2 regions of the Halobacillus amylolyticus genome follow, and region 1 is predicted to be linked to the other one. Evidence: riboswitches for the same ligand, from Rfam matches in the RefSeq annotation. Region 1 holds a riboswitch; the other holds the start of a gene.
The links. A riboswitch is a leader RNA that binds a small molecule or an ion and turns the genes downstream of it on or off. The one in region 1 is predicted to bind thiamine pyrophosphate.

Region 2: it holds a riboswitch for thiamine pyrophosphate, as region 1 does, so the genes downstream of both, MUO15_RS12520 (thiazole synthase) here and tenA (thiaminase II) in region 1, are expected to answer to the same signal.

What each region holds. Positions count from the first base shown of each region.
Region 1 covers NZ_CP095075.1:2,930,649-2,935,092, forward strand. Annotated here, with positions in the region: gene MUO15_RS15090 (PucR family transcriptional regulator) at 1-1,659, shown strand, start outside; TPP riboswitch at 1,716-1,827, shown strand; gene thiW (energy coupling factor transporter S component ThiW) at 1,951-2,445, shown strand; TPP riboswitch at 2,451-2,554, shown strand; gene tenA (thiaminase II) at 2,595-3,284, shown strand; gene thiD (bifunctional hydroxymethylpyrimidine kinase/phosphomethylpyrimidine kinase) at 3,281-4,093, shown strand; gene thiM (hydroxyethylthiazole kinase) at 4,084-4,444, shown strand, end outside.
Region 2 covers NZ_CP095075.1:2,430,874-2,435,317, reverse strand. Annotated here, with positions in the region: gene MUO15_RS12540 (EamA family transporter) at 1-157, shown strand, start outside; gene MUO15_RS12535 (cell wall hydrolase) at 316-894, shown strand; gene MUO15_RS12530 (RDD family protein) at 946-1,356, opposite strand; gene MUO15_RS12525 (SDR family NAD(P)-dependent oxidoreductase) at 1,568-2,278, shown strand; TPP riboswitch at 2,351-2,454, shown strand; gene MUO15_RS12520 (thiazole synthase) at 2,543-3,340, shown strand; gene thiH (2-iminoacetate synthase ThiH) at 3,327-4,430, shown strand; gene MUO15_RS12510 (thiamine phosphate synthase) at 4,444-4,444, shown strand, end outside.

The sequences.
Region 1 (4,444 bases):
CAATTACCTGTAATGAAGTCGGCAAAAGTCCATGTTGGGCAAGAGAGTGTAGAAACCAATTATGTAGAATGGATTTCAGTCATTGAAACACCTGTAGAGAATTTTGTTCGAAAAAACGAGTTTGTGCTCAGTACAGGGGTTGGTTGCGGGGATGACCCTAATTGTTTAGAAACTTATGTCAAGGATGTTATGCAATCAGGGGCATCTGCCCTTGCTTTTGCTACAGGACGGCACATTTTCAAAATTCCTGATCGCATCCAGCAGCTTGCCTTCGACGAGAACTTTATCATCATCGAAATTCCATGGGACGTCCGCTTCGGAGATATTTTGCAGGATGTATTAATTGAAATTAGCAAAGAGAAAGAAGTCGAACAAAGGCATGCCGAAGGAATCAGACAAGAGTTAATAAATTGTGTACTAAATGGAAAAGGCTTGCAAGAAATCATGACCATTCTTTATCAACATTCAAGGATTCCTGTCGCGATCAGTGACCACAATAAAATTGTGCGTGCTAATTATGACTTTGACCAGAAAATGATCGATGTCTTGAACGGCGTGACTGAAGGGGATTACGAACTGATTCCGGCAGAGGATACTCCATTTCGTGATCACCCTCTCTATCATTACATTGAAGAATATAAGATTGGTGTGCAATACTGCTATCAACTTACTATTCTGTCTAATCATAAAAAGCAAGGCTACCTTCTATTTCAACCAAAAGGTGATGAAGAACTAACATGGCCTGTCCTAAACATTCTAGAGCATGCGCTAACCGCTTGTGCTCTATATTTTGTAAAAGAAGATGCCATTGAAATGACAGAAATCCGGCTTAGAGATCATTTCCTATTAGACCTAGCCAAGAATGATATCAACTTAGATAAACAAATGCTGTCAAAAGCCCAATTGTTAGGCTATGACTTAACCCTTCCATACATTTGCCTTGTCGGTTCCATCCGCTTCAAGAAAAAGGTAGATAACCTTATCGGGTCAACAGATCACAAAGTACAGTCCTCATCAATGCACAGCCGCAATTATTATATTCAAAAAGAGGTCACCCACGCCGGTGAGGTTCTGAAACGGCGAACGATGGCAACATTTGAGGACGGAGAAGTGATCGTCTACTTGGAAGCAGATAGCCATCCGTATGTCGAGACAAGTAATCAATTTCTCGATCTCATTGAACGGAGATTAAACGAATTACTTGCTGGAATAAATATTTCCTGGGGAATATCTTTTCATAAAAGAGGAATTCTTTCTTTCCACCAAAGCTACGATGAAGCTGTAACTGCTTTAAATATTGGAAAACAACAGCACGAGGAAGGAAACCGCACCTTTTTTAGTGATACCCGAATGAACAGGCTTCTTATGGCTCTTTCCCATGAAAAAGAAATTGAGAGCATTGTGAAAGATACACTGCAGCCTTTAATTGAATATGATCAGAAGCGGCAGACCGATCTCATTCAGACGTTTATTGTTTATAACAAATATAACAGTAATGTGAGTCAAACAGCGAGGGCCTTGACTTTGCATCGTCAGTCCTTACTTCATAGATTACGTAACATTGAGCAATTAACGGGATTATCACTGTTAAATGCCGACGACTTGTTTTTGCTTGAGCTTAGTGTTAGGTTATGGATGTTGAAAAAAGTGGAAGAGTGAACAGTGACAAACGAAAAATGCTTTGTTATGATGAAATCAACCAAGTGAATAGTTAGTAAAACTACTAGGGGGGCCCGAGTGTGGGCTGAGAGGAAAGCAAGTAAGCTTTCCGACTCTTATGAACCTGATCTGGTTAACACCAGCGGAGGGAAGTAGTCAGACGAAATGTCTTATGACTTTATCCATTCGAAGCCAGGTCCACTCTAGGATCTGGCTTTTTTAGTGTTCAATCGCTTCCCTCAATGTGTGTGAAGGTTTCTTGATCTACATTTAAAGAAAGGAGGAAACGACGTGAATCGTACTCGACTATTAACGACGATGGCGATATTTGTGGCAATTGGAACGCTTGGGTCCCAGTTGCTTTGGTTTCCGGCCGGTATTGCTAAAGCTTACCCTGTTCAGCATGCCGTCAATGTGATGGCAGCCATCACGCTTGGGCCGATCCCAGCGGTCGGAATCGCTTTTACGATCGGCTTGCTACGAAATCTGCTAGGACTCGGTACATTGCTTGCGTTTCCAGGAGGCATGATTGGAGCCCTGCTCGCGGGTTACTTTTACAAATGGTCTAAAAAACCCTGGATGGCAGCGTCAGGCGAAATGATTGGTTCTGGCATGATTGGTGCGCTGTTCTCTGTCCCCTATGCAAATGTTCTAATGGGCAGTTCGGCGGGAGCCTTAGCCTTTTTACCATCATTTCTTATAAGCAGTACAACCGGTGCTTTACTTGGCTTGTTTGTCGTATCTAGATTGCGTCAATCGAACGCTATCCCACAACCAAATCTATGACTTTCGGAAACTACTAGGGGCGCGAGTGCGCTGAGATAAGGATTCTTCCTTAGTCCCTTGGAACCTGATCTGGGTAATACCAGCGAAAGGGAAGTAGCCTCACAAAACCTCTTAGTAGCTTCTTTTTTAAAATTAAGGAGGCAAAATTTATGACATTTACCGAAATAGTTAGAAAAGAAAATAATGAGTTATTTGAAGCAATTTTTAACCACCCCTTTGTTGAGGGAATCGGGAAAGGTGAGGTTCCAGAACAAGCCTTAGCCCACTACATTAAAGCCGATTATGAATACTTAAACGCTTTTATGCACGTGTATGGTGTCGCGATTTCGAAGTCAACCGAACGCCGCGACATGGGTTATTTTAGTGAACAAGTCGGTTTTGTATTAAATAGCGAAACACACCCACACCACAACTTTTGCGATGTGATTGGGGCAGGTTATGACGAACTACAAGGCTATCCATTGCCGCCGACAGCTGATCACTACGTCAAACACATGATGTATCATGCGCAAATGGGCGGCCTCGGCGAAATTCTGGCCGCTTTGCTTCCATGTCCATGGACGTACGTTGAAATTGGCAACCACTTGATGAAAAAGTATCAGCCGACACCGAATCACACGTTCTATCCTTGGATAGAGTTCTACGCGAATGAGGATTTTGATACGCTATCAATGGCCATGTGTGAACGTCTTGATGAGCTCGCCGAAGAAGCGTCAGAGGTTGAGCTGCGTCGTATGAAAGATGCCTTTCGAAAGAGTTGCCAACTTGAATTGAATTTCTGGGAAATGGCGTACACTTGTGAAGAATGGCCGACAGGGGAGGCGGTGAGTTCGAAATGAAGCAAGCAGCCTGTGCGTTAACAATTGCTGGCACCGACCCGAGTGGTGGTGCCGGTATTCAAGCTGACTTAAAGACGTTTCAAGAATTACAAAGCTACGGGATGAGTGTAATCACTTCCATCGTTGCTCAAAATACTACGGGGGTGAAGAGTGTTCATCATCTTCCCATTGAGATGCTGAAAGATCAGCTTGAGGCGATTTCTTCTGACATGCCTGTCCATGCTTTCAAAACAGGGATGATCTCAAACGTCAGTATGATGAAGGCGGTTGCCGAGTGGGTTCCGCAGGTGTCAGCACCTTACGTGATGGACCCTGTCATGGTTGCCCAAAGCGGTGATCCTCTGATTGAAGAGGAGTCCCGCGTATGGCTCCGTGAGAATTTACTGCCGCTAACTTCGCTTGTGACACCGAATATCCCTGAGGCAGAGGATATTTTAGGGGAATCGATGGAGAGCAGTGAGGATATGAAAGAAGCAGCACAGCAAATGGTTACGAGATTTGGTGCTGGTGCTGCCTTAGTAAAAGGTGGTCATATGAAGGGAGAAGCGGTCGACTTTTTATATGACGGATCTGAGATTCATACCTTTACAAGTGAACGAATTGATACAAAAAATACCCATGGAACTGGATGTACGTATTCAGCAGCGATAACGGCCTACTTAAGTCAAGGGTTGCCTTTGGTAGAAGCAGTCAAGCAAGCAAAGTATTTTGTAACCGAAGCCATTCGCCACTCATTCAATCTCGGCAATGGAAGTGGTCCGACTAATCACTTTGCAACACGTGAGGAGGTTTTTAACAAATGGTTTTAGATATTATTTCCGAAGTGAGAGAGAAACAGCCGCTAATTCACAACTTAACGAACCAAGTTGTCATGAACTTTAGTGCCAATGGATTGTTGGCCTTTGGTGGCTCACCGATTATGGCGATGGCTAAGGAAGATGCAGCAGAGATAGCGAAATTGTCAGATGGTGTGTTGATAAATATCGGTACGTTAGCAGAGGCGCAGGTTCAATCAATGATTATAGCTGGGAAGGCAGCAAACGAGAAGGGGATTCCTGTCGTGATAGACCCTGTTGGTGTGGCGGCAACAACACTTCGTACGAAAGCTTTTCAGCGGATCGCTGCAGAAGTGCAGCCTACAGCCATTAAAGGAAATGCAG
Region 2 (4,444 bases), 500 kb from region 1:
ACAGCCGTTACCCTTGCTTTGGCGGAGCTTGGGTGTGTTTCTCGTTGGGGAACGCTTGTCAGGAGTGTCATGGATAGGTATCGGATTACTGCTTTTCGGAATTATAGTATTAACATTGAACACAAATCAGCGAGGCATAAAAAAGGCTGAAAGATAAGGGTTTCAGCTTCAGGTGATGAGTGAAAGGATGAATGAGCAGGCTGGTCGGTCTAACAATTTACCCACCTACATGGAAACAATGGAAATAATTAATAGTGATAACCTGTAAATACATGTGTTACCTTGTAAAAAGATTAAACATCAAGGAGGTAAATCATGATAGTAAAACGAATGATGATTGTGTCTGTCGCAATCGCCTGTTCATTGACGTTTACAAGCCAAGTTTTCGCACACAGCAGCACTCATACCGTTCAAAAAGGTGAGTCTTTATATAAAATTGCCAATCATTACGGAATTCCTGTTCAGCAGCTTAAAGAAATGAACAACATGGAGAGGAATGAAATTTATCCAGACGAGCAGTTGGAACTGCCTGTTCTGCCTAGTGAATCTGAAGAAGATCTGCTTGCTAGATTAGTAGAAGCAGAAGCTAAAGGAGAAAGCTATGCTGGTAAAGTTGCGGTCGCTACGGTTGTTTTAAACAGGGTGTCTAGTGATAAGTATCCTGATTCTATATATGGTGTGATTTATGATGGGTACCAGTTCTCTCCTGTAATGAATGGTACAATTAATCAGCCTGCAAGTGAAGAATCTAAACGTGCTGTTGAAGAGGCATTGGATTATCAGGGATATGATCGTGAGTCACTGTTTTTCTATAATCCTGATAAAGCGACTAGTGAGTTTTTGAGTGATCAAGAAGTAACAACAGTTATCGGCGATCATGTTTTTCTAAGATAGTTTTATAGAAAGCGAGCACATTGATGTGCTCGCTTTTTTTGTTACCTTATTTTATACTTCGCCTGGTTTTGCCTCTGTAACATAAGTTCCAGCTATAAAGTCATGAATAGAGCGGTTGTCTTCCCTGATTCCGACCATAAAGGCACTGACAATGAGGCCAATTCCTAATGTTAAGGCATACACGAGTCCGCCTACGATCAAACGCATGAACATCGTTCCGACTCCGACGTTATTCCCATTAACCTTTATAATACGTATTCCCATAATTCTTTTACCGACAATATACCCCTTCCATAAAACTGGAAGGAACAAAGAGTAGGGGAGGGTAATCCAGTTAGAATAAGGGCTGTCGAACTCCCATCCAAATAAAAGCATTCCTAATAGGGAAATTGGGAGCATCACAATAATAGAATCTAAAATACCTGCTACGAGACGTTTCCAAAAACCTACTGAACGATACATAAAATCTTCCTTTCTAGTCACATAAGACTATTGTACGTAGCCATGTTAATGTATGCAATGGTTTCAGTTATAAATAGAAAGGTTATGGAAAGACATAGATAAAAAGGAGGTCAAATCGAATGAGTAGTATTTTTTCAAATGAAGCTCTTAAGGACAGACATATCCTAATTACCGGAGCTACCGGGGCATCGGTTATGAAACGACAAAAGCTGTGGTGCGATCAGGAGCCAACGTAACGATAACGGGACGAAGGGAGGAAAAGCTGAACAACCTTAAAAAGGAATGTGAAAAGTTGAATGACTCTGTAGAAGTATATGTTCACACCGCCGAACTTAATGACGAGGAAAGCCGGAGATATTTGGTGGATGAGGCAATCCAGACAAATGGAGCTATTACTGGACTTGTCAACTCAGCCGGGGTGGTCGGGGGAGGCACACTCGACAATCTAACGGAAGACGAGCTTCGTAACGTAATGGAGCTGAACTATTTTTCTACAGTGTTACTGACACAGCTTGCTTATGAGAAGATGAAGCCTCAGAGCGAGGGGGCAATCGTAAATCTATCCTCTTTATCAGGCTTGCGCGGGACGCATGCGAACATCGCCTATAGTGCTTCGAAATTTGCGGTGACTGGGTTTACTCAGTCGCTTGCAATTGAGGCGATTGAGCACAATATTCGGGTTAATGCAGTTTGCCCTGGCTATGTGGATACAGAAATGGGGCGGGAGTCGATTCGCTCCAAAGGCGAACGGAACAATCGTAGTTTTGAAGAGCAATTGAAGGTTGCAGAAGAAGGGATTCCTTCGGGGCGGATTTCTACTGCTGAAGAAGTAGCGAATACGATTGTGTTTTTATTATCTGAGACAGCTGGGAATATCATTGGAGAGTCTATGAAGATTTCTGGGGGAAGTGTGATGAGGTGAACAAGAAAAAACTGGTTCACAAACTGGAAGAGTTTTGCTATCCTTAAGAAAAGGTTTTCAATAATTGAACAAGAAAAGAGCTAGGGGTGCCATGCATGTGGCTGAGAGGAAAACATTTCCGACCCTTTGAACCTGACTTGGTTAGAACCAGCGTAGGGAAGCTTTCGAGGCTGAATGTAAACGTGTATTGCATAAGGTAAATCGAAGCTCACCCATAACGCGGGTGAGCTTTTTTTAATGGAAACTTAACGAGGGGGAGATGTTATGAGAGATCCGTTAGTCATCGCGGGGATAGAGCTTGAAAGTCGTTTGTTTACAGGAACAGGGAAATTTGCTGACCATAGTGTAATGCGGGATGCGATTGAACAGTCTCATTCACAGGTTGTTACGGTTGCGATTAGGCGGGTGGATCTAGATGGGTCTGGCAAGCATATCGTTAATGATATTCCAAAGCAGGCAACGTTAATGCCGAATACCTCAGGGGCGAGGACGGCTGAAGAAGCGGTGCGGATTGCACGACTTGGAAAGGCTAGCGGAATGGGAAACTGGGTCAAGATTGAGGTCATTTCCGATCAAAAATACCTTCTTCCCGATAATGAGGAGACGATTAAAGCCACGAAAATCTTGGTAGACGAAGGATTTGTTGTCCTGGCTTATATGAGTCCTGACTTAATGGCAGCGAAACGCATGGAAGAGGCCGGGGCTGCAGCGATCATGCCGCTGGGATCTCCAATTGGTTCGAACCGGGGTATTCGGATGAAGGAAATGATCCGGATTATGATTGATGAAATCGATGTTCCCATTGTCGTAGATGCAGGGATTGGCAAACCTTCTGAGGCAGCGGAAGCGATGGAAATGGGCTCGGATGCTGTCCTTGTGAATACAGCGATTGCAACAGCGAAGGACCCTGTGGCTATGGCGAAGGCTTTTGATATGGCGGTTAGAGCAGGGAGAATGGCTTACATTTCAGGACCCGGGCAATCGTCTTTTCAGGCAAAAGCCTCCTCACCGCTAACGGGATTTTTAACTTCAACAGGAGGGGTTAATAATGAGTTTCTATAACGTGTATGAAAAGTTGAAAGATCAGCCGTTTAGTTCATTATTTGATGAGGTGACGGCAAGGGATGTCGAGAAAGTTTTACAAAAAGATTCTCTAACTGATCAGGATTATTTCACTCTATTGTCGCCCGCTGCAGAAGGTTACATAGAAGAAATGGCTCAGAAGGCACACCAGCTCACAGTGCAGCACTTTGGCTATACCATGCAGCTATTTCAGCCGCTTTATGTCTCCGATTACTGTGTTAACACATGTAAGTATTGCAGCTTTAGTGTAGAGAACGTTTTTCCTAGAAGGCGTTTAACAATGGAAGAAGTGGAGGAAGAAGCTCAGGCGATATCCACGAAAGGAATTGAACAAATTATCATCCTTTCGGGGGAATCCCGTGTGCATTCATCTGTTGATTACTTAACAAAAATCATGAAGGTTCTCAGAAAGTATTTTTCATCAGTAGGACTCGAGGTTCAGCCGATGGACCTCGAGGATTATGAAGCCTTGGTGGCGAGCGGAATTGATACGCTGACGGTTTTTCAGGAAACATACGACGAAAAAATTTATCGTGATCTTCATACGAAGGGACCGAAGCGGTTTTACAAGTATCGCTTGGATACACCTGAGCGAGGGTGTCAGGCTGGGATGAGATCTGTTACGATCGGAGCTTTGCTTGGTCTTGAAGATTGGCGCAAAGAAAGTTATCTCACTGGTTTACACGGAAGTTACCTCCAAGACAAATACTTAGATGCGGAAATTGGCGTTTCGTTTCCGAGAATACAGCCGAATGCAGGAAGTTTTCAACCTGAAATTCATGTAACGGATCAAAATATGGTTCAAGCTATGCTCGCCCTTAGGTTATTCCTCCCACGGGCAGGAATTATATTGTCAACTCGTGAAACTCCTCAATTACGTGATCAACTGATCCCGCTTGGAGTGACGAAAATGTCTGCCGCTTCCTCAACTGAAGTAGGCGGCTATGCCCAACTGGAAAATACACAAAGCCAATTTGAAATTTCTGATGAACGTTCAGTAAAGAAGATTCGCCAATTGCTTCATGAAAAAGGCTATCAACCAGTTATGAAAGATTGGCAAATCGTTTAAAATGGAATTTCATG